DNA from 2 places in the Pseudoalteromonas sp. SG43-3 genome. Region 1 is predicted to be linked to the other one. Evidence: predicted binding sites of a transcription regulator. Region 1 holds the regulator's gene; the other holds the start of a gene.

Region 1 (15,190 bases):
TCGTACCCTACTTGTCCGTTATAAACTTGATTATCTAAAAGCCAATATTGGTTTTGTACAAACCGCCCTTTTAACTCAACCAATACACCTGTTTTGTTCCAGCTATCAGGCAGGTTAAGTAATTGAGACCAGCTCACCACACCCCGATTCTGTTGCTTAGCAATAGCGGTTAGTTGCTGCTGTTTTTGCTCACCCCGCTCCAACTGCCAAAATCCTAGTCGCACACACACAAGTACAACAACCACAACCATACAAAGTGTGATTAGTGAACTAAGCTTTTGTTTGTGCCATAAAACTAACTGCATAAAGGGTCAACTCAGTGATTATTAAAATTATTATCGTACTGTTGTTAATATTTATACTTTTTAACTTATTTAGAGCATTGTTTATTATGGTGTCAGGGAAAACTGGGGGACGACCTATGTCTCACTTTTTAGGTCGTCGCGTATTGTTTTCGGTCGTTGTTTTAGTTGTTGTTATTGCAGCGCTTAAACTTGGTTTTATTAAAGCAAATAATTCGCCAATAAACGCTACAGCACATATACAAATACAAACAAACACAGCCACACCACATCAACAAAGTGCCAATACCAAGCAGCTGCTTGAAAAGCAAAATGCTTATCTTTAGTAAAGTGCCCTTTTAATATCCGTAAAAATATTACAAATAAAAGTACGGTTCCTAGCGTTACATGCATGCCATGAAAACCAGTCAATAAAAAGAACGTATTACCGTAAATACCCGCATCTAGCGTTAGATTAAGGTCATTATATGCATGCATGTACTCCTCAACTTGCAGCCCTAAAAAGCAAACACCCAATAAAATAGTAGCGCCTAAAAAAACCTTAAGTGGAGTGCGTTTATTGTTTTCCATCGCTACGTGGGCAAAATGTAAAGTAACTGAGGAGGTAAGCAGTATTAAGGTATTTATAAGTGGTAAGCCTTGCCAGCCCATAGCTTGAGTAGTTTCGCCAGCAGGTGTTGAAACTAGCGGCCAAACGGCTTCAAAAGTAGGCCATAATACCTCGTTAGTCATTGCATTATTGCCTGCGCCTCCAAGCCAAGGTACCGACAATACCCGTGCATAAAAAAGCGCACCAAAAAAGGCCATAAAAAACATAACTTCAGAAAAAATAAACCAGCTCATACCTTGTCTAAAAGAGCGATCCATTTGTGCTGAGTACAAACCTTGGTCTGACTCACTAATTACATTTTTAAACCAGCTAAACAACATATACACAAGTACAGCAATACCGGCATAAAGCAGATAAACCCCGCTACCACCTTCTTTACCTACACTCATAACTGTTAAGCCTGCCCCTACTGCAATAAAAAACAATGCAACAGCACCTACAATAGGCCACGGACTTTGCTCAGGTACGTAATAATGCTCATATTCTTGATTCATTTTATTTACTCCTAGTTTCACACTAGTTTAAAAAGCTAGTTATTATTTGCCACCAGCTGTTCACTAATATCAAATACGGTATAAGATAAAGTTAATTCTTCAATGTCGCTTGGCAGTGCGGTATCAACATAAAAAAGCAATTTAAATTCAAGTTCTTCCCCTGCTTTTAGAGGTTGCTGATCAAAGCAAAAACAGGCTATTTTATGTAAATACTTTGCCGCTTTACCTGGCGAGACTGATGGTACAGCCTGCATTACTTTATCCAGATTGCTGTTATTTTTAGCACTAAACATTACTTCACGCATTGCACCGGGTTTTACCACTACACTGTATTCTTTTGATTTGACTTCAAACGGTGCACCACTTTGTGCGTGAGTAGTAAAGCTAACGCCGACTTCTCGGTTTTGTACTATTTGTGTACTTTGCTCTGCCTGCTCAAGCGAAGGTTTTCCATTAAGCCCTGTTACATCACAAAACACGTCATACAAAGGTACTAAAGCAAAGGCAAAGGCAAACATGCCTATGCAAATAAGTACCAAACGTTTGAGTAGCGGTGCGTGTGTCATTACTTAATTACCGGCGGCGTAGAAAAAGTATGATATGGCGCTGGAGAGCCAACTTCCCACTCAAGGCCTTCTGCCCCTTCCCATACTTTTGCAGGCACTTTATCACCGCCACGCGCGCATTTAATTACCACAGCTACAAACAACAATTGCGATAAACCAAAGGCAAATCCACCAATACTTATGATTGCGTTAAAGTCGGCAAATTGAAGTGCATAATCGGGAATTCGACGCGGCATACCGGCAAGCCCTACAAAATGCATAGGAAAAAACAGTACGTTCACGCTCACCAGCGATAGCCAAAAATGCCATTTAGCCAATGTGATATTAAACATATTGCCCGTCCACTTGGGCAGCCAGTAATAAGCCCCTGCCATTATCGAAAATACAGCCCCTGTTACTAATACATAATGAAAGTGCGCCACTACAAAATAAGTATCGTGATATTGAAAGTCAGCAGGTGTAATTGCCAGCATCAATCCCGAAAAACCACCCAAGGTAAACAGCACAATAAACGCAATACTAAAAAGCATTGGCACTTCAAAAGTTATTGAGCCTTTCCACATTGTGGCAACCCAATTAAATACTTTTACTCCTGTAGGTACCGATATAAGCATGGTCGCGTACATAAAAAACAACTCGCCAGCGACCGGCATCCCAGTGGTAAACATATGATGCGCCCAAACAATAAAGCTAAGTAGCGCAATTGAGGATGTGGCGTAGACCATTGATGCATAACCAAAAAGTTTTTTACGAGAAAAGGTAGGCACTATTGTAGATATAATGCCAAAGGCAGGAAGAATCATTATGTATACTTCAGGGTGACCAAAAAACCAAAAAATGTGTTGGAACATCACCGGGTCGCCACCGCCTGCGGCATCAAAAAAGCTGGTCGCAAAATACTTATCGGTAAGTACCATAGTGACAGCCCCTGCAAGCACTGGCATTACGGCTATTAATAAAAAGGCAGTAATTAACCACGTCCATACAAATAAGGGCAACTTCATCCATGTCATGCCGGGGGCACGTAAGTTCACTATGGTTACAATCACATTGATTGCGCCCATTATCGAGCTAATTCCCATAATATGTACGGCAAATACAAACAATGCAGTATTATCATTACTGTATGTTGTGGACAGTGGTGCATAAAAAGTCCAACCAAATGCAGGACCCCCACCAGGCATAAATAACGATGCCAATAGGATTAAAAACGCAAACGGTAAAATCCAAAAGCTCCAGTTATTCATTCTTGGCAATGCCATATCTGGCGCGCCAATCATGAGTGGTATCATCCAGTTAGCAAGGCCTGTAAAGGCGGGCATAACCGCACCAAACACCATAATTAAACCATGCACTGTGGTCATTTGATTAAAAAAGTGAGGGTCGACCAACTGTAAACCTGGTTGAAATAATTCAGCCCTGATCACCATGGCCATTGCGCCACCAATTAAGAACATGGTCAGCGAAAAAATTAAATATAAACTACCTATATCTTTATGATTAGTTGTGTAAAGCCAGCGTTTAAAACCTTTAGCTGGGTGATGAGCATGATGAGCTTCATTGGCGTTAGGTTGTTCTACTATGCTACTCATTAGTTCGCCTCCACTTTGGCATCAAGTGCTGTCTGTATTTGACTCGGTTGAATAACATCACCCGTATCATTACCCCACGCATTACGTTTATAAGTAATAACCGCAGCTAATTGCTTTATAGATAACTGCTTGGCAAAAGCTTGCATTGCCGTACCGGGTCGTCCATGGATAACTACATCAATGTGATCTTTTATATCGCCAAGCACTATCGGGCTGCCTTTAAGTGCAGGAAATACGCCCGGTAACCCCATGCCAGTAGGTTGATGACATGCAGCACAATTAGCCATATATACTTGTTCGCCTAAAGTCATTAATTCTTCTTTTGGGAGGGTTTTATCAAGTAATGCGGCATCTGCTAATGCTGCTTTTTGTTTAGCCTGCTTTGCATCTGTAAGCCATGTTTTAAAATCAGCCTCAGATTTAGCGACCACCACAACGGGCATAAAGCCATGGTCTTTACCACACAACTCAGCACATTGGCCTCGGTAAGTACCTTCTTCGTTTATGTTCGTCCATGTTTCGTTTATAAAGCCGGGGTTCGCATCTTTTTTAACTGCAAAATCAGGTACCCACCAAGAGTGAATAACATCGTCAGAAGTCATTAAAAATCGTACTTTTTGATTTATTGGCAGTACAAGAGGCTTATCAACCTCAAGTAAGTAGTTAGGATTTTTATCTGCAAGATTCGCGATTTCATCTTGCGGGGTAGATAAAATAGAGTAGAACTCTACATCTTCGCCCATATATTCATAATGCCATTTCCATTGCGAACCCGTAATTTTAATAGTGAGATCAGCTTTGCTGGCATCTTCCATTGCAATTAGGGTTTTAGTGGCTGGTACTGCCATAGCAATTAAAATAACAAACGGAATTGCAGTCCAAAGTATTTCTACTTTAGTGCTTTCGTGAAATTGGGCAGGTACAGCCCCTTTAGATTTACGGTGATGAATAAGTGCCCAAAACATAATTGCGAACACTATCACCCCAATCACACAACATATTATAAATATGGTCATGTGCAGCTGATATACATTATTGCTTATATCGGTTACGCCTTTGCGCATATTGTATTGGCTGTTAGCCAAAACTGGGTGCGAAAAAACACATAATATAAGCCACAAGGTAGAGGTCAGTTTACCCATGTGACGGCTCCTTTGATGCTATTGCGAATGCAAAGCGAAGAGGCATACGGCTTAAACGCCAATTCGTTATTTTTATTTTTTTAGCCAATCTTATTTAATATTGATTGGTTTTGCTGCGCCAACAACGAGTTTGTGTATATTGTGTGTTCTCAAAACTAAAAAGCTGTGAGTTATTATTAGCTCAGCACATTAACAATTAGCTAAAAAACGAACAACAAGCAAGTTTTAGTATAAAAAACAATCAGGTGATATTGAATAATTAATAAAAAATCGGTAATCAACTGGGCAACAGGAAGTTCAAAATATGAGCAAAACAAAGGGGTTTAACGCATTCGGAGGGGGAAAATATAAGTGCAAAAAAGTTTACAGCTTAAATAGTCAGTGGGCTGTTTACGCCCTTTTTTTAGTACAAATTCTAAAACAAAAATGCGTACTAATTAGTACGCATTTATAAAACTGCTTGTTTAAAAGCTATTTTTAAAGTCACATCCAATCAGCGTTTCTTATAACGCCAACGGCTAAGCCTTCAATATTAAAAGACTCATTCTCAAGATCTACTTCAATAGAGTCAAAATCGTCGTTTTCAGCATGAAGTAATACTTTACGACCCGCTTTCTCAAGACGTTTTACAGTTACGTCTTCGTCTAGGCGAGCAACAACAACTTGTCCATTTTCAGCGGTTTGAGTACGATGTACAGCAAGTAAATCACCATCCATAATACCAATATCTTTCATGCTCATACCGTTAACGCGTAGTAAAAAATCTGCAGCCGGTTTAAACATTAATGGATCGATTTTGCAGTGACTTTCAACGTGCTCTTGCGCCAAAATAGGTGAACCAGCAGCAACACGCCCTATAAGCGGTAAACCTAATTGTTCTGGCTCTTCTTCTTCAATTAATTGAATACCACGGCTTGCACCTGGTTTCATTTTAATTGCGCCTTTTTTAGCAAGTGCTTTTAAATGTTCTTCAGCAGCATTGGCACTTTTAAAACCTAATGTTTGCGCTATTTCAGCACGTGTAGGAGGCATACCAGTGTCTTTAATAAAAACTTTAATTAGTTCGAGTATTTGAGCTTGGCGGTTCGTTAATGGTCGCATACAACTGGTTTTCCATACAGTACATTTAACTGTGAGTATATACAGTTAAATAAAAATCGCAAATTTAAATTAAGCCTTAAAATAGCTAAAGTAATTTCACTTGTGTACATTTTAGGGATATAACTAAAGCTAAGTTTATAAATGATTAAAAATGCAAAGGAGACATTATGAGTATTTGGTACCAGCCCATCACCTTAGAGCTGTGCAAGCAGTTAGAACAAGGCATTAATGGCCAAGGAACATTAATGAAAACTATGGGGATAGAAGTCACAGAAATTGGCGATGATTATTTGGTTGCCACAATGCCGGCAATTCCTGAGCATCATAACCCAATGGGGATGGTTCACGGCGGTGCTAACGTTGTACTTGCCGAAACAGTTGCCAGCTATGCCGCTAACTTTGTTGTCGATTTTACTAAATTTTACTGTGTAGGACAGGAGATTAGCGCAAGTCATTTAAAAGCATCTCGCAACGGCACTTTAACAGCAACGGCAAGAGCGTTTCATATTGGCAAACGTAGTTCAGTGTGGGAAATAAAAATTACAAATAGCCGCAATGAGCTGTGCTGCGTATCAAAAATGACCGCAGCAGTCGTAGAGCGAAGATAGTTACTTTTCGATTGGGTAAATGGTAATTTCCATACCCGCACCAATCGCAGATATACGCAATAATGTATCTGCATCTAAGGCTTGATTAAAGCACTTAGGAGAAGTCCCTGATTCAAAACCAATATCAAACGTTCTACGTGAACAGCTTAACCATTGCTTTAGCGCGTTACGCGAACACGATTCAATAAGCTCACATATATGGTTTATGGCTTTATCAGGTGTGCTCACCTCACCTGTAGCTTCAATACGCGCTAGTTGACGGTATTCGTCTTTGTCATAATGTAAAATCGTCGCGACTTTTTTCAAGTCCGCCACTAGCAAACTAATATCTTGCTTTGATTCAAGCTCAAGATCTACATTTAAAAATTGAATTTCCGACATCGTTTCGTATTTATCCTCTAATAATTTCATTGCAAACTTTAACGCAGTTTTACCGTTATACCAAATCAACTATGCTCTATTAACCACTTTATATGGATATTTCGCAGCTTTTAAGTATTTTTTAGCATTTAAAGCTGGCTGGATATAAAACATTCAGCTCAATTAAACAGATAAGTCATGTTAGGAATTTAAGTGTAATCTTTTTTATTTTTAAATGATTACAGTAAGCTATAGTTTAAACTGCGACAAAATGTCGCAGTAACTTATCCCATTAATGTAATAAACTAGCTTCTAAAAATAATAAGACTAAAACATGAATAAAAAAATATTTAAACATGCTCGCAAGTTACATAAATGGTTAGGTTATTTATTAGCACTACAAATTTTAGCATGGTTACTAGGTGGTTTAATTATGAGTGCAATCCCTCTTGATAAAGTTCATGGGGAGCATCTTGCAACACGTACTCTTAATAACCCATTTACGCAGGCTGATTATGTTGCCTCCCTTGACGATATTGCCTCTCAGGTGGTTAATCCAACACAAATAATTTTTGAGAACTTCTTAACTACACCACTTATTACTGTCTTTAGTAATAACGAGCAGCAAAGCTTCAATGGCATAACAGGCCGACCATTTGAACCGCCAACTAAAATACAAATTACCGCAAATGCTAAAGCACACTTACTTATTGACGCTCAAGTAACAAGCGCTGTACTACTAAAGCAAGGTATGCGAGAAGTTGGATATAAAACCAATGTTTGGCAGGTACAATTTGACGACACATTTAACACAACACTGTACTTGTCAGAAAATAACGGCAAAGTTGTTACCGTTCGCAGCACGCTATGGCGAATATTCGACTTTTTTTGGATGTTACATATTATGGATTACGATGAGCGAGAGAATTTTAATAATCCACTACTTATTAGCTTTTCAGCAACTAGCGTACTTTTTTGTTTAAGTGGAATATTACTACTAATACAAAATATACGACTAAAACGATTTATCCGAATTAAAAATAAGAATAAATCAAAGTAGTCATATTGGTTTTTGAGAGCTAGCGCCCACTTATCAAAGAGTAAATAAGCCTAGGGCTTATTTTATTCCAAGTGCTTAAATCGACTCAAATGTCGCTTTAACATTTCGTTTTCGAAAATCAACTCATCACGCTCATCCAGCAATTGTAAAACTAAAGCTATTGCCGACCAATCTAACGAAAAGTCATGTTGGATACGGGCCGCTTTTTTAACTAAGGTCACTGCAGATACCGTAAATTGCCACTGCGTAACATGATCCCCCTCAATTGGAACCGCAATATTATGCTCAACTAGCTCATATAAAATTGCTTCGCTAATATCACTGCTCAAACATAGCTCTTTGCTAGTAAGTAAATCGTCTTTTTGTGTCACGATAATTTGCATTATGGCTTGCTCCAGTTATTACGGGGATCAAAGTGAGCTTTTTTGGCTAATTCTTCCCACAGTTTTTTACTGGCATCATCAACAGATGTTGGATTAACAATTTTAAGCACAGCAAATAAATCACCTTTAGCTTTTTTACTCATTAATCCCTTACCTTTAATACGCAAGCGTTGACCAGACTGACTATTAGAAGGAATAGTTAATTGGATGTTTCCTGTCAACGTAGGTAAATTTAGCTTTGTACCAAGAGCCGCTTCCCATGGTGCAAGAGGGACAACTATATTTAGGTTATGACCCTCAACATCAAATAATGGGTGAGGCACTAAACTAATTTGTAAATACAAGTCGCCATTTTGCCCATTAGCTGACCCTAATCCGCCTTGCCCTTTTAGTCGAATTCGCTCGCCATTTACTGAGCCTGCAGGAATTTTCACTTTAAGTGATTTTTTAATTTCAGTGACACGGCCACTGCTGTCTCGCTGCGGTAACATAAACTCAACAGGCTTCACGGTATCAACTAAAGTCTCTTCAAGAAAAATTGGGAACTCTATTTCCACATCTTGTCCTTTTTGCGCGCGAGCGGCGTTACTTCTGCTCTGCCCGGAACGATCGAATCCACCAGCTCCGCCAAACATTGAATTAATAAAGTCAGAAAACTCTTGGTCGGTTTGAGGATCGCTTTGCTGATAATTACTTTGCGAAGAGGCATTGTTACCACCATAATGGCCTTGCTGTTGACGAGCACGATTTTGTTGGTGACGACGTAACTCGTCGTATTTTACCCGTTCTTCTTTGTTATGGATGACTTCGTAAGCTTCTGCTATTTCTTTAAACTTATCTTCTGCTTGAGGCTCTTTGCTTACATCTGGGTGATATTTTCTGGCTAACTTTTTATAAGCAACTTTAACCGCTTTATCATCTGCATCAGGCGATATTCCAAGCACTGCATAATAATCAACAAATTTCATTTGCAATCCAAATCCTCATATTGAGTAAGCTTTAAGCATACTCCTTAACGGGTAACCTTGTGTGGTTAAAATACGATAAATAGTGAGAAATAAATGAATAGTGAAAATAACTTTGAGTAAAAAATTAATCAGGCACTTTTTATTAATATAAGCGTAGGCCTTAAGTTAACTTTATCTTTTATCTTCAAGGCTTTAAACTGCCTATTCCTGTAGTTCACATTTGTGATGGATATGACTCGATTTATTCTGGCCTTATTGGCTTGTTGTGTGTGCGTTTCGGTATCAGCCGAACAATTTACCCGTTTTTCAACGGCTAAAAGACATTTAATTAAAACCCTACCTGACAACGCCAAAAGCATTTACTGCGGCTGTGATATTAAAAAAGAAGGCAAAAAACTCGTTCCTGACCCGTCTAACTGTGGTTACATTCCTCGAAATACCCTTACCCGCTCAGGTAAAGTAAATGTGCGAGCACTACGCATTGAGTGGGAGCACATTGTTCCGGCGTGGGAATTTGGTCACCAGCTACAATGCTGGCAAGATGGCGGGCGTAAAAACTGCCGTAAAGTAAGTGCTAAATTTAGAAAAATGGAAGCTGATATAAATAACTTAGCGCCAGCTATTGGCGAAATTAATGCCGATCGCTCTAATTATCGTTTTGGTATGCTTAGCGAAAACGCCACACAATATGGTCGTTGCGAAGTAAAAGTAAACTTTAAGCAACGTGTAGTTGAACCGCCTGTTTATGCACGAAAACGTATAGCTGACACCTACGCTTACATGCAAAAAACATACGGTTTAAAAATCTCTGATAAACAGCAAAAGTTATTTAATGCATGGCAAAAGCAAGCATTCGCAGATACAAGTAGTGCGAGCAAGCTCTAAGCTTTAACACTCATTTACATAAATCAAAGTTATAAATGTTGAATAAACGAGCGAGTGTTGTAATATTTTAAACAACTTATTTACAAAAAAGCCCTTAACTATGTTTAAAAATAATAAAACCTCGCTTGCCATTTTCACTGCATTTGCGGGCTTTACTTTGACCGGTTGTGGCGGCGGCGGTAGCGGTATCGACTCAGCCCCTGTAGTTACAACACCTGTTAGTAGCAGTCCAACATGGACTGCGGGTGTATTTGAACCCTCTAACGATTTAAAAAACTTTTGCGAAACCCCGCGTACGGGTAACGATCCCTTTAATAACAACGAGCCTTACCCAGATCAAGCCGGTTCTGCCCTTTACGAAAAACTCTGGCTTCGTTCTTGGAGCGACGAAACCTACCTTTGGTATGATGAGATTGCCGATAACGATCCTGAAAGCTTTGCCACAGTAGCCGATTATTTTGCCCAATTAAAAACAGAGCAGCTTACCGACTCAGGAGCAAAAAAAGATAACTTTCATTTTTCAGAACCTACTGAAGATTACTTTCAAGAAGCGCAATCGGGCGTTACTTCTGGTTACGGTATAAATTGGGCGTTTATTGGCGATACAGCCGACCGTATTTTACGCGTCGCTTATCTTGAAGATGATTCACCTGCAAGCCAAATAGGCTTTCAACGTGGTGATACTGTACTTTCAGTTGACGGTGTTAGCATTAATTCCAATACACAGTCGGGTGTAGATACGCTTAACGAAGGTTTATTTAGTCCTACTAACGGCGACTCACATACTATTGTTGTACGCAGTAACGATGGCGCCGAAAAAACATTTAATGTAACCGCTGGCAATATTGAACAAACACCGGTTCAAAATGTTAAAACGATTACAACCGCAAATGGTTCAAGCGTGGGTTACATGCAATTTAATAGCCATATAAGCATTGCCCAAGAAGGGCTTATTGATGCAGTAAATAAGTTTAAAACCGATGGTATTGATGAGCTTGTAATCGACTTTAGATATAACGGTGGTGGTTTATTAGCACTGTCGGCACAATTAGCTTATATGGTTGCCGGTAATGCCAACGTTAACAACCGCTTTTATTATCAAACTCAACAAAACGATAAACAACCCGTTGATTCACCTTTTCCATTTATTGATGAAGAAATAGATTACTCTACTTTTTTTAGCACAGGTGAAAACCTACCTGATTTAAACTTATCGAAGGTTTATGTATTAAGCACATCAGGCACTTGTTCGGCATCAGAAGCTTTTATTAATGGTTTAAAAGGTATAGACGCAGAAGTTATTTTAATTGGCGATACAACCTGCGGTAAGCCCTATGGCTTTACCCCAACTCATAACTGCGCAACAACCTATTACACTATTCAATTTAGTGGGGTAAATAGCAAAGGATTTGGCGAATACGCTGCGGGTTTTACACCAACCCCTACGCCACAATTTGATGCTGATGTTCAAGGTTGTGAAATTGAGGACGACTTTGATCATCAGTTAGGCGACAGTGACGAGGCCGTTTTAGCCACCGCATTGTTTCATGTAGAAAATGGCAATTGCCCAATTAGAACGGCTGCTGCAAAAGCAGAGCCAGCTAATTTTTCAAGCTCTCGTGAATCTCTCATTCCTTTAAATATGCCTGAGCAATTTACCCAGCGTAATATGGACTTAACTTGGCCAACACTGAGTGAGGAAAGGTAATGGCTAAATTAGTACTCCCATTAGCTACCTTATTCGCTTTAGGTGGATGCCAAAGTGTAAATAGTGATCCCGCTAAACCCGCTATATTAACGAGCGTTAATCCTAGCGTTATTGCAACACTACAACAGGCAATTCAACAAGCTAAGGGAGGCGCATTAGTAACACTTTCCGATTCCGTATTTACTAAACGTAGCGAACTGCTAATTGATCATGCAATGAGTAAAGGGTCTGATGGCAGAGTAATTATGGGCGCGCATAATATAAAATCTGAGAAGTTTATTTTGCAACTACGTAATAACCAATGCGAGCTTTACTATCCTAAAAAAGAGCTTCCTACAGTACTTGAAGGTGTGACCTGTAAAGAGTTATAAGGCACTTTATTAGCGTTTATAAAAAGGCGCGCAGCACATCGCTGTACGCCTTTTTCTATTTTAAAGCGTTATTACAAGTCTTCATGCGGACCAAACACTTCATAATGAATCTGCTCGTTTTTAACACCTAGTTCAAGTAACTGCTTTTTTATAAATGCCATAAAACCGGCAGGACCACATAAGTAAAAGTCGCCATTACTCAATGGTAGCTGTGCTTGTACTGCATTTAGGTTCATTAACCCAGTAAAGTCAGCGCCCTCTGTCGCTTGGTTAAACCACGTTATTGTTTTCAAGTGGTTATTCTGCGCTGTTAGATCATATAAATATTTTGAAAACGAATGTTGCTGAGTATTTTCGCAAGCATGTAAATACATAATCTCTTGATTAGAATTGTCACTTAATAACGTTTCAAGCATAGCCAGCATTGGCGTTTGCCCAACACCTGCTGAAATGAGAACCACTGGACTTGTGTTATTGCGTAAAAAGAAGTCTCCTGCCGGCGGGTATAACTCAACAATAGTGCCTTGCTCTAATGAGTGTAAATAATTAGACACCATGCCAGGCTGTGGCTGTAGCTCTTTTTTAACACTAATACGGTAGTTTTTAGCGTTACTTTTTTGCGAAATAGAATACTGGCGAATTTCTTCATATTCAGCGCCCTCTGGCTTAACTTTAATACCTAAATACTGCCCTGGTTTATGTTTAATAACAGCTTCGCCATCAACTGGCGTAAGTGTAAAGCTTGTTACTAGTTCTGATTCGGCCTGTTTGTTGGTTATTTTAAATTGGCGAGTTCCCGCCCAACCACCGTGTTTATTTTTACTGTGCTCATACAAAGCAGCTTCTTCGGTTATACAAATATCAGCAAGTACGCCGTAAGCTTCGCGCCAAGCGTATTCAACATCGGGAGTAAATTGCTCAGGAATAAGCTCTTTTAATGTACCAATTAAATGCGCACCTACAATAGGGTAATGCTCAGGTAAAATATTCAAGCTGGTATGTTTATGATTAATACGTGTTAGCGCTTCTTTTAATACGGCTAAATTATCAATATTTTGTGCATACGCAGCCAATGCATTAAAAAGTGCAAATTGCTGACGACCTGTATCTTGATTCGCCATATTAAAAATATTTTTAAGCTCAGGATTATGGCTAAATAAACGCTTATAAAAATGATCGGTAACAACCGTACCCGCCTGCGCTAATAACGGAACTGTGCTTTTTACAATCTCAATGGTTTTATCAGATAACATATGTGTTTCCTATGGATGAACTAACCACGACGCCCATCAACACGACGCCGCGTTAATATAGGTGTGCAGTGAATTAAAAATAATGAAAAAGCCACTAGCCACAGCAAAGCACTTATTTGCCAAGCAAGGTGAGGCCCAATAATAAAAGGGAGTAATGAACGAGTAATAGCGGCTACTAACACAAGTGCAAAAGCAACAGCCATGTAATGAGGAATAGCGAGTGTACGCCCTGTATGACCATGCGATACACGCGTCATCATTGCTAAAATCATCATACCTATTGTGCCAATAGTGATTAAGTGCAGCGCATCTTTAAATTGTATTGCACTGCTATAAAAGCTAAATGCAACCATCATTAACCCTACGCCTAACGCTAAGTAGGAAAAATGTAAAGACCATAACAACGGCACTCTCAATACCTTGCTATCCCACCAAAAACCAGCCCTGACCAGGTGAAGCGCAGCAACAGTTGCAACAACTAACGCAGGATTAATCGTGTTCAAAAACAACTTGTTGATGAAAAATAAAGTGATAGCCAAAATAGATAAATACATCACCGCTTTATCTATTTTAGGAGTGCGAACTTGTGCGGTTAACCCCAGACCTTTAGCGGTAAAAAATGGTAAAACGCGGCCCGCAACAATGCCAACTAGTAAAGTAATAACCAGCACTGCGGTATCAACCACACCAAGTGCAAGCTGCATGTTTTGTTGTAAAACAAGTATTAAATACAATACATTGAGCCCACAAAGCACAGCTAAAATAGCTAAAAACGGATAGTTACTTTTGCTATTGGCTTGTAATAACATATTAGCCAACGCGGTTATGGCGCCTAGCCACCAAATAACTTGTAATGTAAGTGCAGCATATAAATTAAAATGAGCAATATCTGGCAGTACTACAACAAATGCTAAGCGCGCTGCAAGCCATATAAACGTAAGCCACATAAGGGCTTTGCCACTTATGCTCGGCACGCCTGTCCACGTTTGTGCTGCGGTAAGTAAAAAGCCAACAGCTACAACTCCTGCAAAGCCAAACAGCATTTCGTGCGCGTGCCATAATGTCGCAGGTATCGATAAGTGCCAACTTGCATGGCCTGTTAAAATAAGTAGCCAATACCCCACTGACAAAAATGCCAATAAGCCACCGCCTAAAAAGAAAGGCCTAAAAGCTAGCATCCATAACGGCCATTGAGATACTTGATGAATAGCAACGCGTGCTGGCATTGGCTCAGTTAAGTTTATAGGGCGCATTATTTTATTTCCTGCCCTACACCATACTGAGCAAAAAAGTATTCAGCGCATGCTAGTGCCTCATGCAGTGAACTAAACTGTGTTTGATTATTTAAATTATTCAGCATTAGTGTGTTCATGGCGATCTCTGTAACTAACTACGTTACTTAGCTATTACACATACTGTGCCAACAAGTTTAATTAATTAAATTCAACATGTTAAATTAAATCACTTTGCAGTGTGAGTCTTTATGACCTACTATAAATTAACTCATAAAAACACAAATAGGTCATTTTGACGTGAACCAGCAATTCAACCTTACACAAGTTGCTCTAGAGCTTGCTCAAAGTACACTACACGAGCATAGCTTTGATCAATTACTAGCAACGGTTGAGCGGGTTATTCCAAGTGATGCAAGTGCGTTATTAGTGCTTCAGGGCGAACAATTAAAACCACTGGCAATTAAAGGATTAATGCCCGACAGTTTAGGCAGACGATTTAAAATAGTAGAACACCCTCGCCTAGAAGCTATTTGCAAAAGCACACTCGCGCTT
Region 2 (15,190 bases), on a different contig from region 1:
GTTAAATTTAGGCGTCCCGACGTAAACCCACACATAAAAATTAGTTATCAAGATGAAGATATTTTCAGCTCTGATCATAATACTCATTTAAGTTTTCAAGTTATTACCATAGAAGATAACGGTATTGGTTTTTCACAAGACTATGCCGATAAAATATTTGTACCGTTTCAGCGCTTGCATGGACGCTCACAATATAAAGGCACGGGTATTGGCCTTTCTGTATGTAGGCGTATTGTGGAGCGCCACGGCGGAACAATTACAGCCCAAAGTAAAGACGGTGAAGGTGCAACCTTTATTATAAAACTACCTGTGGAAGCTGAGCTTTTCACATTGCAAGGAGAGGCTTAAATGCCCTATTCAAAAGTAAAACCGATTACTATTTTAATGGCAGACGACGATGAAGATGATCGTTTGTTAACACAAGATGCCCTTGCTGAAAGTCGTGTACTTAACGAGCTTCATTTTGTTGAAGATGGCGTTGAGTTGCTTGAGTATTTAGAGCGTAAAGGTAAGTTTGAAGACAAAGCAGTTTCGCCGCGTCCTGGACTTATATTACTTGATTTAAATATGCCTAGAATGGATGGCCGTGAAGCGCTTGAAGCTATAAAAGGAAACCCTAACTTAAAGGGCATTCCGGTTGTTATATTAACTACGTCTAAACAAGAAGAAGACATGGTTAAAGGGTATAACTTAGGTGCTGCATCTTACATTACAAAACCAGTAACGTTTGATGGTTTGGTTGATTTAATGAAAACGCTAGGAAAATACTGGGTAGAATTTGTAGAGCTACCGACAACATTTAACGATTAATGGAGATTGTATGTTAGATAAAGTGACTCAGTTGCTGCTTGTAGAAGACGATGAAGATGATTACATACTCACCTGCGACTATCTGGACCAATTGGATTCACACACGTTTAACATTCAATGGATAAGCTCTCCAGAGCAGGCAATTGCAACGCTTAGTAAAAATGAGCACGACATTTGCCTGCTTGATTACCGCTTGGGTGCATCGAATGGTTTAGATGTATTAAAAGAAGCAATTGCCAATGGCTTTAGCGGTCCCATTATTATGCTTACCGGGCAGTCAAACGACGAGTTAGACTCGGCGGCGCTTGATGCCGGTGCAGTAGATTACTTAATTAAAACAGAAATGAGTTCGAGCCGCTTTGCGCGTGCTATTCGTTATGCTTTGGCACGTAAAGATGTTGAAGGCGAGAGAGTAGAACGCTTAAAAGCTGAAGCCGAAAACCGTTCAAAAGATCGATTTTTAGCTCATTTGAGCCATGAGTTACGTACTCCTCTATCGTCTATTTTAGGCTACACCGAACTGTTAATGCAGAGCGATTTTAGTCAGCAAGCTGAAAATGAATTGGGTGTTATTTATCGAAACGGTAAACACTTATTGAGCTTGTTAAACGACGTGCTCGACTTATCTAAAATAGCAGCCGATAAACTGGAACTGACCCTAAGCGAAGTTAACCTTGATAGCATGCTTGCCGATGTATACACGCTAATGCGCGTATCGGTTCTTGATAAGGGCCTTACGCTGCGCTTTGAATCACATCAGCCATTACCTTTGGTTGCACGACTGGATGCAACAAGAGTTCGTCAAATTTTAATAAATCTAATAAACAATGCGGTTAAATTTACCGATAAAGGCGAAATTGTTGTTAATGCGTGGATGCAATGGGTTGATGATCGCGAAATGCTATTTTTTAGCATTAAAGATTCAGGTATGGGCATTGCCCCTGAAAAACAAGAACTCATATTTAAGCCATTTGAACAAATAGCCGATGTAGAATCACGCTCTGTAGGTGGCGCAGGCTTAGGTTTGGCAATATGTGCTGAATTGTTAGCGCGTATGCACGGTGATATTAGTTTGCACTCTGAAATAGGCAAAGGTTCTACATTTACGATTTCGGTATATCCAGGTGATATTAGCGAAGTAGAACGACAAGTACTTAATTTTAGTAGTGCCCCACAATTACAAAGTAAATCGGCTCCATGCAAAGTGCATGGGCGAGTATTAGTGGTTGATGATTTACGTGATTTACGCATGCTAGTTGGTCATATGATCAGTACCTGTGGTGCGCGCGTAGATTATGCCGAACATGGCCAGCAAGCACTTGAAAAAGTACGCATAGCAGATGCGTATAAAGCGCCTTACGATATTATTTTTATTGATATTCATATGCCTGTAATGGGCGGCAAGGAAGCTACCATAGAGCTTAGAAAAATGGGCTACAAAGGCCCAATAATTGCGCTCACTGCAGCTACTATGAAAGGCATACATGAGGAGCTTGCTGCACTTGGTTTTAACGATGTAATACCAAAGCCTGTTGATAGCGCGGCTTTATATCAATGTTTGCAAGATTACTTGGTAGCGCCAGAGCATGCACCGCAAGCTAAAGATATAAATCGTAGTAATGGCTTAACCGAGAAAAAGCAGCGCTTTTTACTTGTGGAAGACGATCATGATGCAGCGCAAATTACGCAACTACTTTTAGAAAGTTTAGGCGTTGAAACCGTCATTGCGTCTAGCTGCGCACAATGTTTGCAAATACTTAATCACGACCAGCAATTTAATAAGGTATTGTTAGATATGCATTTACCTGATGGTCGTGGCGTTGACTTAGGCCAGCAAATTAATGAACGATACCCTGAATTACGTTTAGTGATTGTAAGTGGCGCAGAGCCAGATCCAAGAGAAATAAAAGATTTAAATATTGACCGAGTTTTACTTAAACCTATTAATTTGAGCTTACTTGAAACGCTTATTAGCTAGGGCCTGTTTATCTTTCGAGGTTAAATTTGCAGCAGTTTGTTTGGTATTTAGGCAAGGCAGAGTCTATGTAGTGTGGTTATTCCCCATAAATAGGCGATAACGTAGCACAAATGCCAAATATGCGCTGCCCGAAGGGTTCTGCCCAGGGGCTATTTACTCTTTGTTGCTCGGTTTTTACTTATTCGTACAGGGATGTAAGTCAGTAGAATAACGCAGGAGCAGTTATCGAGCCCACTAGGTTACAAATCTCGCGCCGCGATTAAATAGCCCCTAGATTGAACAAATTTTAATCCTGAAAGGTCAACAGGTCCAATAACTGAGACATTATTTATATGCATTCAATAAAGTTAGTATCTGAAGAATTAACACCATCAAAAGTAGTGTGTGTTGGTCGTAATTATACCGCACACATTGCAGAGCTAAATAACGAAACGCCAGATCAAATGGTTTTATTTAATAAGCCAAATAGCGCAATTACTAATACGTTATTTGCAGCTCACAACGGCGATACGCTGCATTATGAAACCGAGCTATGTTTTGTAGTTAAAGATAAAAAATTTGCAGGTGTTGGACTCGGCCTTGATTTAACTAAGCGTACTGCGCAAAGTAAATTAAAAAATAAAGGGCTTCCATGGGAGCGCGCTAAAGCGTTCGACGGCTCTGTAATTTTAACTGATTTTGTAGCGCTAACTGATGCAATGAAGCACTTTACCTTTGAACTTAAAATTAATAATGAAGTGATTCAGCGAGGTGATACTCATTTTATGCTGCACAACCCTGACTCAATTTTACAAGAAATTAGTGAATTTATGAGCTTAGAAGACGGTGATGTAATAATGACAGGTACACCGTCGGGCGTAGGTGAGGTAACAGCTAAAAGTATTTTTGCAGTGGCGCTTTATGCTAATGATCAGTGTTTGCTTGAGCATCAGTGGCAAGTAAGTAAAAATTAATGACTTGCTGTTGGTAGTGTTTATCAAAGTCAGTAAAGGTGGTTTTAAGCCAATTATGCTGACTTTGTTGATACTCAGGCGATTGAAGTACATTATTTTTTAATGCGCGGTTAATTTTTTTAAGGGCTTGCTCTGCAAAATTATTAGGTGCTTTAGCCGCACAGCCTATTGCTCCTCTTATAAATTGAATGTCATTTTCTGCAATTGGCACACTTTCTATATTCGTATACTCCCCTTGTTTATTAAAGTAATCAGCCATAAACGGGTAATCAATTGAGTAGTCTAAAAAGCCGTGACTCAAGCGTGCTATAACAGCCTGACTTTCATTTTCGCTACTCCAACTTAACGAAGACTCTTTATCTCGTTTTGTATTTTCAATAATTGTATTAATTTTAGTTGTAAATTTACGTGCAGCCGCTTGCCCGTATACATATTGCGGGTCGGTTAATAAATTAATAAGGTGAATAGGCGAGCCGTGCTTTTCTTCTAATTGCGGCTTTAGCTCTTTAGTCGTGATAATTGAAAATGGGGGATATACCGTTGTTGGATTTGAGTAGTTAAGTTGTTGGTTATTATTTTTTTTATAAATAACACACGGAAAACATACATTTTTCCCTTCATTTAAATATTTATTTATACGCTGCTGAGGAACAATTAAGCGAGTATGTTTTACATCAGTTATGGTTCTGATGAGTTGCTCGGTTAGGTTGTCGCAAATACCGCCTTGTGGTGCGCTTTCACTTTTAGCTATATGAAAAGGGGGCGTGTAACTTTGCAGCCAAATAATCTCTTCTAGAGGTTGTACTTTTTGCTCAACGGCGTGCGCGTTGAATACAATTAATAAGCAAAATGCATAGTATCCGTTTTTCAGCATTGATAAGTGTTCGTTGAATTAAGAAAACTTAATAAAAGTATAGTGTTGGTTGTAGTAGGGTCAAATATTTTAGTTAAAAAGCAACCTCATTCAAGGCTGCTTTTAACTCATACATGCTTAATAAGGCATCGGATGGTTTCTAAATATGGTGTTAATCTCACTAAGAATTTCGTCGTTTAGCGTTATGCTAAATGCGTCTATATCTTCCTTTAATTGAGCTATAGATGTTGCCCCAATAATTGAAGAAGTTACGCCATCTACTTGGTTACACCATGCTAAGGCTAGTTGTGCTGGAGTAATATTGTTTGCATGAGCCAGCTCAACATACTGCTTAGTTGCTTGCTCTGCATTGGGTGTATCTCTAAAAATACCGTTACGCTGCATGAAGGTCCAACGAGAACCTTCTGGGCGAGCACCGTTTAGGTATTTTCCCGTTAATAAACCGGCTGCTAAAGGCGACCACGGTAAGTAGGCAATATCTTCGTGTACACATTGTTCTATTAAATACGGCCAGTCTTTAGCGTGCGCTAAGCTAAACTCATTTTGAATAGATACCATACGCGGTAAGTTATGCTCTTTGGCCAAACTTAAAAACTGGCTTATACCCCATGGCGTATCGTCAGATAAACCGCAGTGCTTAATTTTACCTGCTTTAACACATTCATTAAGGCCTTCTAGAATATCAAGCATACTAGCTTGCTGCTCTTGTGTATTTACGTCGGTAAATTTAAGAGTGCCGGGCCATTGTCTGCCAAAGTGAGGGGTAGAGCGGTTTGGCCAATGTAGTTGATATAAATCAATGTAGTCTGTTTGAAGTCGCTTAAGTGAATCATCCACGGCTTCTATTACTGTTTGGCGAGTAATATTGCCGCCATCACGTACCCACGATAATCCATTGCCTGCAATTTTTGTAGCTAGTACCACATCGCTGCGCTTTTGCTGATTACGCGATAGCCAATTGCCAATAATTTCCTCGGTTTTACCATAGGTCTCTGGCGAAGGAGGTACAGCATACATTTCGGCTGTATCAATAAAGTTTACGCCTTGCTCTAGCGCGTAGGCTATTTGTTCATCAGCGTCGCTTTGAGTATTTTGTTTACCCCAAGTCATACTCCCTAGGCACACTCGAGATACGTTTACGCCACTGCTACCTAGTGGGTTGTATTGCATAAAAATTCCTTAACTAAATTAGTTTTGAGCATGGCTGATTAAAGCCGATAAAAGAGGCTCGGAGATTGGGGCTTTTTGCCCTGTAGTAAAATCAAACATTACAACTTTAGATGCACCCGTAGTCGTTATTGCTTTTTGTGCATGGCTGTAAACTGTGTAGTTCATGGTAAAGCGATCTGTTTTAAGATCTGTAATTGTAACGCCTACAGTGAGTGTGTCGGGAAAAGTTACTGGGCGTTTATAGCGAACGTTATTTTCGCTTATTACTGGGCCCACACCGTTTGGGCTTATTGTGTCGAACAAATTTATTTTATTTAAAAAGTCGATTCGGGCTATTTCAAAGTAACGTAAATACACTACATTATTTACGTGTTGTAGCGCATCCATATCAGCCCATGCTACGGTGATATCGGTATGAATAGGGTGCTGATCTTTAAACGTTTGCATTATTTATTGGCCCTTGATTTTTAAAGTACTTAGATTATCAACATGGTGTTACGAGCTCAAGGTAATTAATGGCATGTTTTTTTATAAGATGATTGTACCTGTTTAATTTTAGGTCTACAGTTAAATTACACAGACACACAAAAACACACACAAAGGTAATAATATGCAGAATATAATTAATTGGTCCTTAGCTTGTTTGGTTTTTATAGCCTCTTTTACCTGTTACGCGATGGGGAATGAATCTGGCGCTATCATTTTAATGTTGGCAGGATTTTTATTTGAGGTTATGTATTGGCTACGTGGTTATAAGAGATCGGAGGACAATAAACACTTTTTTTAATCGTTAACTAGTAGGGCCTGTTGACCTTTCAGGATTAAAATTTGTTCAATCTAGGGGCTATTTAATCGCGGCGCGAGGTTTGTGACCTAGTGGGCTAAGTAAAAACCGAGCAAAGCTTCCGCGTCCTGCTCACGCCCCTTACCTACATCCATGTAGGCAACAAAGAGTAAATTGCCCCTAGGCAGAACCCTTCGGGCAGCGTATGTTTGGCATTTGTGCTACGTTATCGCCTATTTATGGGGAATAACCACACTACATAGGCTCTGCCTTGCCTAAATACCAAACATACTGCTGCAAATTTAACCTCGAAAGATAAACAGGCCCTAGGCTTGCTTATCACATTTGATTCTATAATAATGACTGTATAAATAACCAGTTTTTGTTGTGGTGATGAAGAAGTTTATTCACATAGACATGGATTGCTTTTATGCAGCAGTAGAAATGCGAGATAATCCAAAACTTGCATGTGTACCGCTTGCTATTGGAGGCAATAGCCGACGAGGCGTGCTCTCAACCGCTAACTATATAGCTAGAGAGTATGGCGTGCGATCGGCTATGTCGAACTATCATGCTAAACAATTATGCCCCGATTTAGTTATTGTCCCAGGGCGCATGGCTGTATACAAAGAAGCTTCAAACCAAATACGTGAAGTATTTAGCCGCTATACAAACTTAATTGAACCCCTTTCTTTAGACGAAGCCTACCTAGATGTAACAGACAGCACCGCTTGTAAAGGCAGTGCCACACTTATTGCACAGCAAATAAGAGCCGATATTTACAATACTACAGGGCTCACTGCATCAGCTGGTATTGCACCGATTAAATTTATTGCCAAAATAGCCAGTGACGAAAATAAACCGAATGGTCAATTTGTCGTTTTGCCTGATGAGGTCGATGACTTTTTAGCGCAATTACCGCTTGGGAAAATTCCAGGAGTGGGCAAAGTAACGCTCGAAAAGCTAAATTTAAAAGGCTTATATACCGGCAAGGATGTACGTGAAAAAGGCGTTAACTGGATGCAGCAACATGTGGGTAATTTTGGTGTGTCGCTTTATCAAAAATGTGCAGGTGAGTATGTTGGTAAAGTATCCACAGATCGTATAAGAAAATCGCTGAGTGTTGAACATACCTACGAGTACAACAAAACAAGTTTGCAAGAGTGCTTAGATGAGCTGCCAAGGTTGTTAGACGAATTAGTTTTAAGGCTTAATAAACAGCAGTTACGAAACCGTATTAATAAATTGAGTGTTAAGGTGAAGTTTGCAAATTTTGTAGTGACCTCTGCCGATCAGGTATACCACGAGCTCAACACAGAAATATTTATCCAACTGTTTACTAAGGCCTACCAGCGTGGGCTACAACAGCCTGTAAGATTACTTGGCATAGGCGTTGGCATTAAAAACGAGCCAGAGCAAAACTTCCAACTTAGTATTCTCGATTAAGCTGTAAAGCCTGTAACTCCAAGTTGCCATTTATTGATAGGTTATGTGATTAGCTCATCGCTCCTTGCTGGTCTTCAATATTTAAATCGACGATAATAGGGGCTTATGTTTTCTAACAGGACCTTATTTATGGCATACCCTCAAGCGGTTAGTGCAAGCCTTGAATGCACATCTCATGATGCGCTTATTATTATTAGTAATGACTTTTCTCAGTTACCAAATAACTCATTACGTGATGCTATTTTAGCTCAAGCAAACGTAGATTCTCGCATCGGTAAGCAAGTTACTTTATTAGTAATTGAAAACAAGCGCGTTGTACTTGCGCCAACCGGTCCGTTAAATAGAGATTACGACGACGTGCGTCGTTATTTTGATGCTGCTAAATTAGCAATTAACGAAGCAAAAGCGTCGGGCAGTATTAACCCTGCATTATTTTTACCAAATTTAAATGGCGATAGCCGTTATCAGCATGCTTTAGAGGTTGCTTATTTAGGCGCTTGCCAAGCCTTATGGCAGCCATTAGAAGCGCGTGAATATCACGGTGAAAGCATTGAACCAATTACACAGATTGGTTTAGTTGGCGCAAGCGAGCAAACTATTAAAGCTGTTAATGCAATTGCAGCTGGCCAATATGCAGCGCGTGACCTGTGTGGTACTGAACCTGAGCGTATGGCTCCCCCACGTTTTGCTGATTACTGCGTTGAATTGTTTAAAGGCTCAAACATTGCAGTTGACGTAATTGATGATATTGCAGCTATTGATAAAAACTACCCAATGCTAAGTACAGTTGCTCGCGCATCGTATGCAGTTGAGCGCCATCACCCACGTGTTGTCAAGCTTGAATATGTACCAGAGGGCGAAATTACTCGCACACTTATGTTTGTAGGTAAGGGCCTTGTATACGATACAGGCGGTGCAGATTTAAAAGTAGGCGGCCATATGGCAGGCATGAGCCGTGATAAAGGCGGCGCAGCTTCTGTTGCGGGCTTTATGAAAGCCGTTGCTGATTATCAGCCTAAAGGCGTTAAAGTGGTCTCGTACTTAGCTGTTGTTCGTAACTCTATTGGCTCAGATTGTTTTGTGCCAGATGAAATTATTACTAGCCGTGAAGGTGTTCGTGTCCGTATTGGTAATACCGATGCAGAAGGGCGTTTAGCAATGGGCGACCTGCTTAGCGAAATGAAAGATTTAGCTAAAGGTGAGGTTAATCCAACGCTGTTTACTGTTGCTACATTAACGGGTCATGCAGCTCGCGCAATGGGTCCTTACGGTGCGTATGTTGAAAATGGTCCAGCTCGTAGTGCTGGTGTTTCACGTCAAATAGCTGACCTTGGAGATTTGTGGGCCGATGGCGCTGAAGTATCGCGTTCACGCCGTGAAGACTACGACTTTATTAAACCACGTACGCTAGCTGACGATGTTTTATCTAGCAATAACGCAGCATCTGCCGTTACTGCTCGTGGACATCAGTTCCCTATGGCGTTTATGGCTATTGTTGGTGGGCTTGATAAGCACGGTAACGACTCTGCACAGCCTCTACCTTATGTTCATATGGATATAGCAGGTAGCGGTGTTGAAGGCGGTGATTGGCAGCATGGTAAGCCAACAGCTGCATCAGTAACGAGCTTGTTTGCACGTTATTGTTTGTAAGCTAAAAACTTACATGTAATAAAAAAGCCCTGTTAATTCAGGGCTTTTGCATTTTATGAGAACGCTATCGATTAATCTAATTTAAAACGATTAACTACGCTCGAAAGACCTTCGCTACTTTGTTTGAGGTTATCACTGGCATCGGTAAGCTGCTTAGTATTATTTAATGATTGCTCAGTTGATTGAGATAGCTCATTAATACGCAAATTAACCTCGTCGGCAGCTTGCGTTTGTTGTTCTGTGGCACGTGCTATTTGGCTGTTCATTTCGGTAATAATTGAAACAAGTCGTTCTATTTCATTAAGTGAAGTATTGGCTGATGACGCCTGCTCTACGGTAGAAACTGAAAGTGCTTGGCTTGATTTAACTGCTTCTACTGCTGCTTTTGCACCTTCTTGTAGTTTAGTGATCATGGTTTGAATTTCGTCAGTACTTTGCCCTGTACGACTGGCCAGTGTTCTTACTTCATCTGCAACAACAGCAAATCCTCGACCATGCTCTCCTGCGCGAGCAGCCTCAATGGCAGCGTTTAATGCCAGTAAGTTTGTCTGCTCCGATATACTTCTTATTACATCAAGCACAGAGCCTATATTATGGCTCTCGTTGGCTAAATCTTCTGTTACACGGCTTACTGTTTCAATGTTGCTTGAGAGCGTTTCTATTGCTGTAATTGTTTGCGCAACCACATTTTTACCCGTTGATGCATTTTGTGCTGCATCCTTAGCTGCTTGCTCTGCGGCTTCAGCGTTACGGCTCACATCGTGTATTTGGTGAGTCATTTGCTCCATTGCAGCTGCAACTTGGGTTGAACTATCGTTTTGAAGCTCAATAAATGAGTGGCTTGTTCTACTTGAGTCGTCAACTGTATGCGCATGTTCGCTTACATCGTTTGCACTTTGTGCTACATGAACAAGTGACTCTCGCATTTTTAGAGCAAATAAATTAAATGAACGTGATAGTTCAGATATTTCATCATTACCGGATTCATTTAATTTACGGGTTAAATCGCCTTCGCCTTGAGAAATGTCTTTCATCATATCGGCTGCTAAGCGAGTCGGTATTAAAATACTCTTACCTATAAAGTAACTAAGTAAAATAACAGCAATAATCATAATTATTGCACTGATGACTATAAGGTTACGTTGCTCGCTAAATGCTTCGTCAATTGAATCAAGGTAAACACCCGAGCCAATAATCCACTGCCATTGATTAAAACCTTTAACAAATGCGATTTTTTCAACCGGTTTATCTTTACCTGGTTTTGGCCATTTATAAGGGATAAATCCCTCGCCAGAGCGTTTAACTATATTTACCATATCAACAAACAATGCTTTGCCGTCAGGGTCCTTGTTATTAGTTAAATCTTTTCCATCAAGCGCAGGTTTTATAGGGTGCATAACCATTGTTGGCTGGTAATTGTTAATCCAAAAGTAATTGGTTTTGTCGTAGCGCAGTGCTTTTATTGCATTAAGTGCTTGTGATTGAGCTTGTTGTTGAGTGAGAGTGTTATCTTGTTCAAGCGCATAATAGTGCTCGATTATACTGTACGCCGTTTCTACTACATTTTGTGTTTTTATGTATTGCTCGTCTTTTAGCGAACTATATTGATGAGTTAGGCTCGATATACTAAGTATTATTAGTCCAAATACAACGATGGCTATTAACAGTGAAAAACGCTGGGATATACTAAAACTTCGTAGATTAGGCATACATTTATCCTCAAAAAGTGTGCGCTTTAGCGCATAGAATAAGCGTAGCTAAAAAAAGAGTTTAATCTAGGCTTAACGCCTATTAATGCAAAAAAAAGGCTGATTTATCAATCAGCCTTTAGTCTGTTATTACTTTACTTGCTTATTTAACGTCAAAATGGCGATTAAAGAAGTTTGTAATTGTTTGATGTAAGTGTGTTTGCACTTGTTTACCGCGTAGGCTGTGCTTAGAGCCTGGGTAGGTCATCATTTCAAACTGCTTTTCGTTATCTTGCAGTTGTTTAAACAACTTAGTTGAATGCGTAAACAATACGTTGTCATCAGCCATTCCATGGTAAATCATTAATGGGCCTTTTAAGCCATCAGCATATGGAAATACTGCGCTGTCTTCATAGCCTTTAGCATTTGTATCGGGGTGACCTAAATAACGCTCTGTGTAATGTGTATCGTATAGAGCCCAATCGGTTACTGGAGCACCTGATACGCCGGCTTGAAAGTAATCGCCCGCTTTAAACATAGTCATAAGTGCCATGTAGCCGCCGTAGCTGTGGCCATAAACACCGATGCGTTGTGGATCAACGTAATCAAGTGTACGTAAAAACTCTACGCCTTTAATTTGATCGGCAACTTCAACCACACCTAAATGTTTATAAATAGCATCTTCAAACTTTTTACCACGGTTGTACGAACCACGGTTATCCAGTTGAAAAATTACGTAACCTTGTTGCGCCATGTACTGAAAGTACAAGTTTTTACTGCGCCAGCTATTCGTCACTCGTTGAGCATGCGGGCCGCCGTATACGTTAACAATAACAGGGTGCTTTTTGCCATCAGCAATGGTGCTAGGCTTAAATAAACGGTAATGCATAACTTGACCATCATCGGCTTTAATTGTGCCGTATTCTGGTTTTGTTAAGTCGCTTAAATAAGGAGTAAGGGGGTGGCTACTATCAAGCTTATTTTCTTCAAGCCAGGTAATAAATTCACCGTTTACTTTACGAAGTGCTGCTGAGTTTGGTTTATTATCAGACGAGCTATTATCGATAAAGGTTTTATTGTCCTTTGCTAGCACAACATTGTGGTACTGACCTTTTTCGGTAATACGTTTAGAATCGCCTTTTTTAAATAAAGGCGCGCTGTATAAATGGCTTTCAAGCGGTGTATCTTTTCGACCGGCAAAATACACAATGCCTTTTTTCTCATCAATACCTTTTAAGCTATCAACAGCCCAGTCACCTGAGGTAATCTGGCGAACAAGTTGACCGTTTGTACGATACAGATATAAATGTTTAAAGCCGTCGCGCTCAGATGCCCATACAAAGTGTTTTTTGTCTTTTAAAAACTCAAGATCAAAATGTAGGTTAATCCACGTTTCGCTATTTTCGGTCAGCGCTACTTTTTGGGCTTTAGTTTCGCTGTTATAAAAACGCAGTTCTAATTTATGTTGCGAGCGATTTTGCCATTGGTACGAAAGTGTATTGCCGTCTTTTAGCCATTTAGCGCGTGCAATGTAAATGTCTTCATCTTTACCTAAATCAATCCAATCTACTTTTTGGTCGTTTAGCTTAACCACACCAAGTTGAATTTTAACATTATCGGTACCTGTAAACGGGTAGCGCTGGTTAAATAATTTAACTTCATCAGCGTAAATTTCGTTACGGATAGCTTCTTTTACAGGGGTTTCGTCAACGCGGGTATAGGCAATTTTAGTTTCATCACCTGACCACCAGTAACCTGTCATACGGCTCATTTCTTCTTGAGCAACAAATTCGGCCATACCATTTTTAATTACGCCGCCGCCATCTTTACTAAGCTGAATCTCTTTACCTGATTCAAGCTCTAAAGCATAAAGGTTTTGCTCTCGAATAAACGATACGTAGTTACCTTTAGGTGAAAAGCGTGCATCGGTTTCAAATGCTTCAGTGTCGGTTAGTTTTTTACTTTTAGCTGAGGCTAAATCGTAATAATAAAGGTCACCATTGAGTGGGAATAAAAGTGCTTTGCCATCTTTAGACCATTTGTATTCAAGTATGCCTTTACCAAAAATACGTTGGCGTTCGCGGCGTGCTTTTTCTTCATCTGATAGGTTTTCTGGGCCTGAAAATAACTTTGCCGAATCAACTAGCACACGGTTGGTGTTATCTTTTAGATTGTATTCCCATAAATCGTAGCGGTTGTAGTCATCGCTTTTGCCTTGTAGGTAAGTTACACGGCTGCCGTCAGGCGAAAATTTAAGTTGTACAGGTGATTTACCAGAAAGGCTCGGATCGTCAAAAATTCGCTCCAGCGATAAAGGTTTTGCTTGAACACTAATAGCGCCAACCATTAACGGTATAGCTAGTGAGAGGTGTTTTATTTTTTTTAGCACAAGGTTGCCTTAGCTTATTATAAATATTGCTTTGATGGTAAAGCCAAGCGTGTGCAACTGCAACTAAATGCTATAAAGTGGCGATTATCAAAGACAAAGTAGGACATAGCAATGACTCACCCTGAATTTAAACTAGCGCCAGAACTTAAACGCGACTGTATAGAACTTGCCGATTGGCCGTTGTGTAAAGTACTTTTATTGAACGACAGCTTGTATCCGTGGTTTGTATTAGTGCCTAGGCAGGCTAACTTAAAAGAGATAATTGATTTATCTGAGGATGATCAAATTGTTTATTTAAAAGAGTCAGCCAAGCTAAGTAAATTATTAATGGATGTATTTAAACCTGATAAATTAAACATAGCGGCTTTAGGTAATATGGTGCCGCAATTACATATTCATCATATTGCGCGTTTTACGAGTGATGCTGCATGGCCTGCGCCAATATGGGGTAAACACCCAGCAGTGCCTTATACAGATCTACAAATCACAGAGCTAAAAAAAGCGCTGCAGTTTTAAGCTGCAACGCTTTTTTAGGGTTTAACTAAGTTTAACTAAACTTATTTAAGCCCTAGTACTTCCTTACCTTGCTTAAATGTTACATCTACAGGGATATTAGCTTTGCTTAGTTTTTCTAAGTCTTTAGCAAGTTCTTCTTTAATGTCGCCATGCGTTGCAATTAGTTGATCTACTTTTTCGTAATCGCCATCACCTTGTAAGGTTAAAATTAAGCGAGAAAGCTTGGCCATTGCAATGCTCATTTTTTCCATATTAACGCGGTATAAGCCTTCTTCATTTTTAGAAAAAGCACCTTCTTGAGCAAAAAAGTTAAAGCGGATCATATTTGCTTTACCATGCGCGCTTGATGCGCCAAAACGAACTGAGCGGAATATACCTGCCATGAAGGTGGTGTAATAATCTTCAATAGTGCCTTCAGTAATTTCGCCTTTTTTAAGTAACTGTTCAATCATGTATAGACCTAAAATATCGGCTTTACCTTCTTCAAGTGCACTTGCGTGTTCTTGTAGTGATTGACGAACAGTACCTTTACCTGTGATTGTATTTTTAATACCTAAACCGTGAGCCACTTCATGGAACATCGTATTGGCAAAAAATGCGTCAAAAGTAATGTGTTTACGCTGCTCTGGTACAATTAACTGCTCTGAAATTGGCACTAAAATTTTATCAAATTTAGCACGCATTGCGTTTTTAAGTTGCAGACGACGAGTTCCTTTTTCTAGCTGTACTTGCTCATCGTTTGGTAAGTTAATTGCTATTGTTTTACTACCCGCGTTTGAATGCCCAGCGTAGTAAACAACATCATATGCATTTAGGTCGGCGTCAGAGCCTGGTACTTCTTGTTTGTACTTAGCATCTACAGGTAAGCCTTTTTGAAGTTCAGGTAAAAATGCTGCAAACTTAGCTAAGCGTTCGCTCCATTTTAAATCTTT

Evidence for each region. Region 1 encodes LexA, which represses DNA repair genes until DNA is damaged. Its sites were predicted from a motif close to TACTGTATNNNNATACAGTA; they were not measured.
Region 2: dinB (DNA polymerase IV) is a predicted target of LexA. The motif match lies at 6,931-6,950, and genes of this name have one in related genera.

Annotation. Positions count from the first base shown of each region.
Region 1 covers NZ_JACJFC010000019.1:71,040-86,229, forward strand. Annotated here, with positions in the region: gene H5157_RS16360 (SURF1 family protein) at 1-305, opposite strand, end outside; gene H5157_RS21060 (DUF2909 family protein) at 320-628, shown strand; gene H5157_RS16370 (cytochrome c oxidase subunit 3) at 531-1,406, opposite strand; gene H5157_RS16375 (cytochrome c oxidase assembly protein) at 1,442-1,972, opposite strand; gene ctaD (cytochrome c oxidase subunit I) at 1,972-3,564, opposite strand; gene coxB (cytochrome c oxidase subunit II) at 3,564-4,706, opposite strand; gene lexA (transcriptional repressor LexA) at 5,190-5,807, opposite strand; gene H5157_RS16395 (PaaI family thioesterase) at 5,975-6,415, shown strand; gene H5157_RS16400 (hypothetical protein) at 6,416-6,796, opposite strand; gene H5157_RS16405 (hypothetical protein) at 7,110-7,835, shown strand; gene H5157_RS16410 (chaperone modulator CbpM) at 7,898-8,218, opposite strand; gene H5157_RS16415 (DnaJ C-terminal domain-containing protein) at 8,218-9,186, opposite strand; gene H5157_RS16420 (endonuclease) at 9,418-10,071, shown strand; gene H5157_RS16425 (S41 family peptidase) at 10,172-11,779, shown strand; gene H5157_RS16430 (hypothetical protein) at 11,779-12,150, shown strand; gene hmpA (NO-inducible flavohemoprotein) at 12,222-13,403, opposite strand; gene H5157_RS16440 (NnrS family protein) at 13,424-14,656, opposite strand; gene norR (nitric oxide reductase transcriptional regulator NorR) at 14,936-15,190, shown strand, end outside.
Region 2 covers NZ_JACJFC010000001.1:212,427-227,616, forward strand. Annotated here, with positions in the region: gene H5157_RS01060 (ATP-binding protein) at 1-348, shown strand, start outside; gene H5157_RS01065 (response regulator) at 349-810, shown strand; gene H5157_RS01070 (hybrid sensor histidine kinase/response regulator) at 821-2,788, shown strand; gene H5157_RS01075 (fumarylacetoacetate hydrolase family protein) at 3,121-3,741, shown strand; gene H5157_RS01080 (ABC transporter substrate-binding protein) at 3,692-4,615, opposite strand; gene H5157_RS01085 (aldo/keto reductase) at 4,733-5,785, opposite strand; gene H5157_RS01090 (thioesterase family protein) at 5,804-6,232, opposite strand; gene dinB (DNA polymerase IV) at 6,963-8,015, shown strand; gene H5157_RS01100 (leucyl aminopeptidase family protein) at 8,145-9,665, shown strand; gene H5157_RS01105 (methyl-accepting chemotaxis protein) at 9,737-11,374, opposite strand; gene H5157_RS01110 (S9 family peptidase) at 11,517-13,742, opposite strand; gene H5157_RS01115 (HIT domain-containing protein) at 13,854-14,258, shown strand; gene H5157_RS01120 (dipeptidyl-peptidase 3 family protein) at 14,300-15,190, opposite strand, start outside.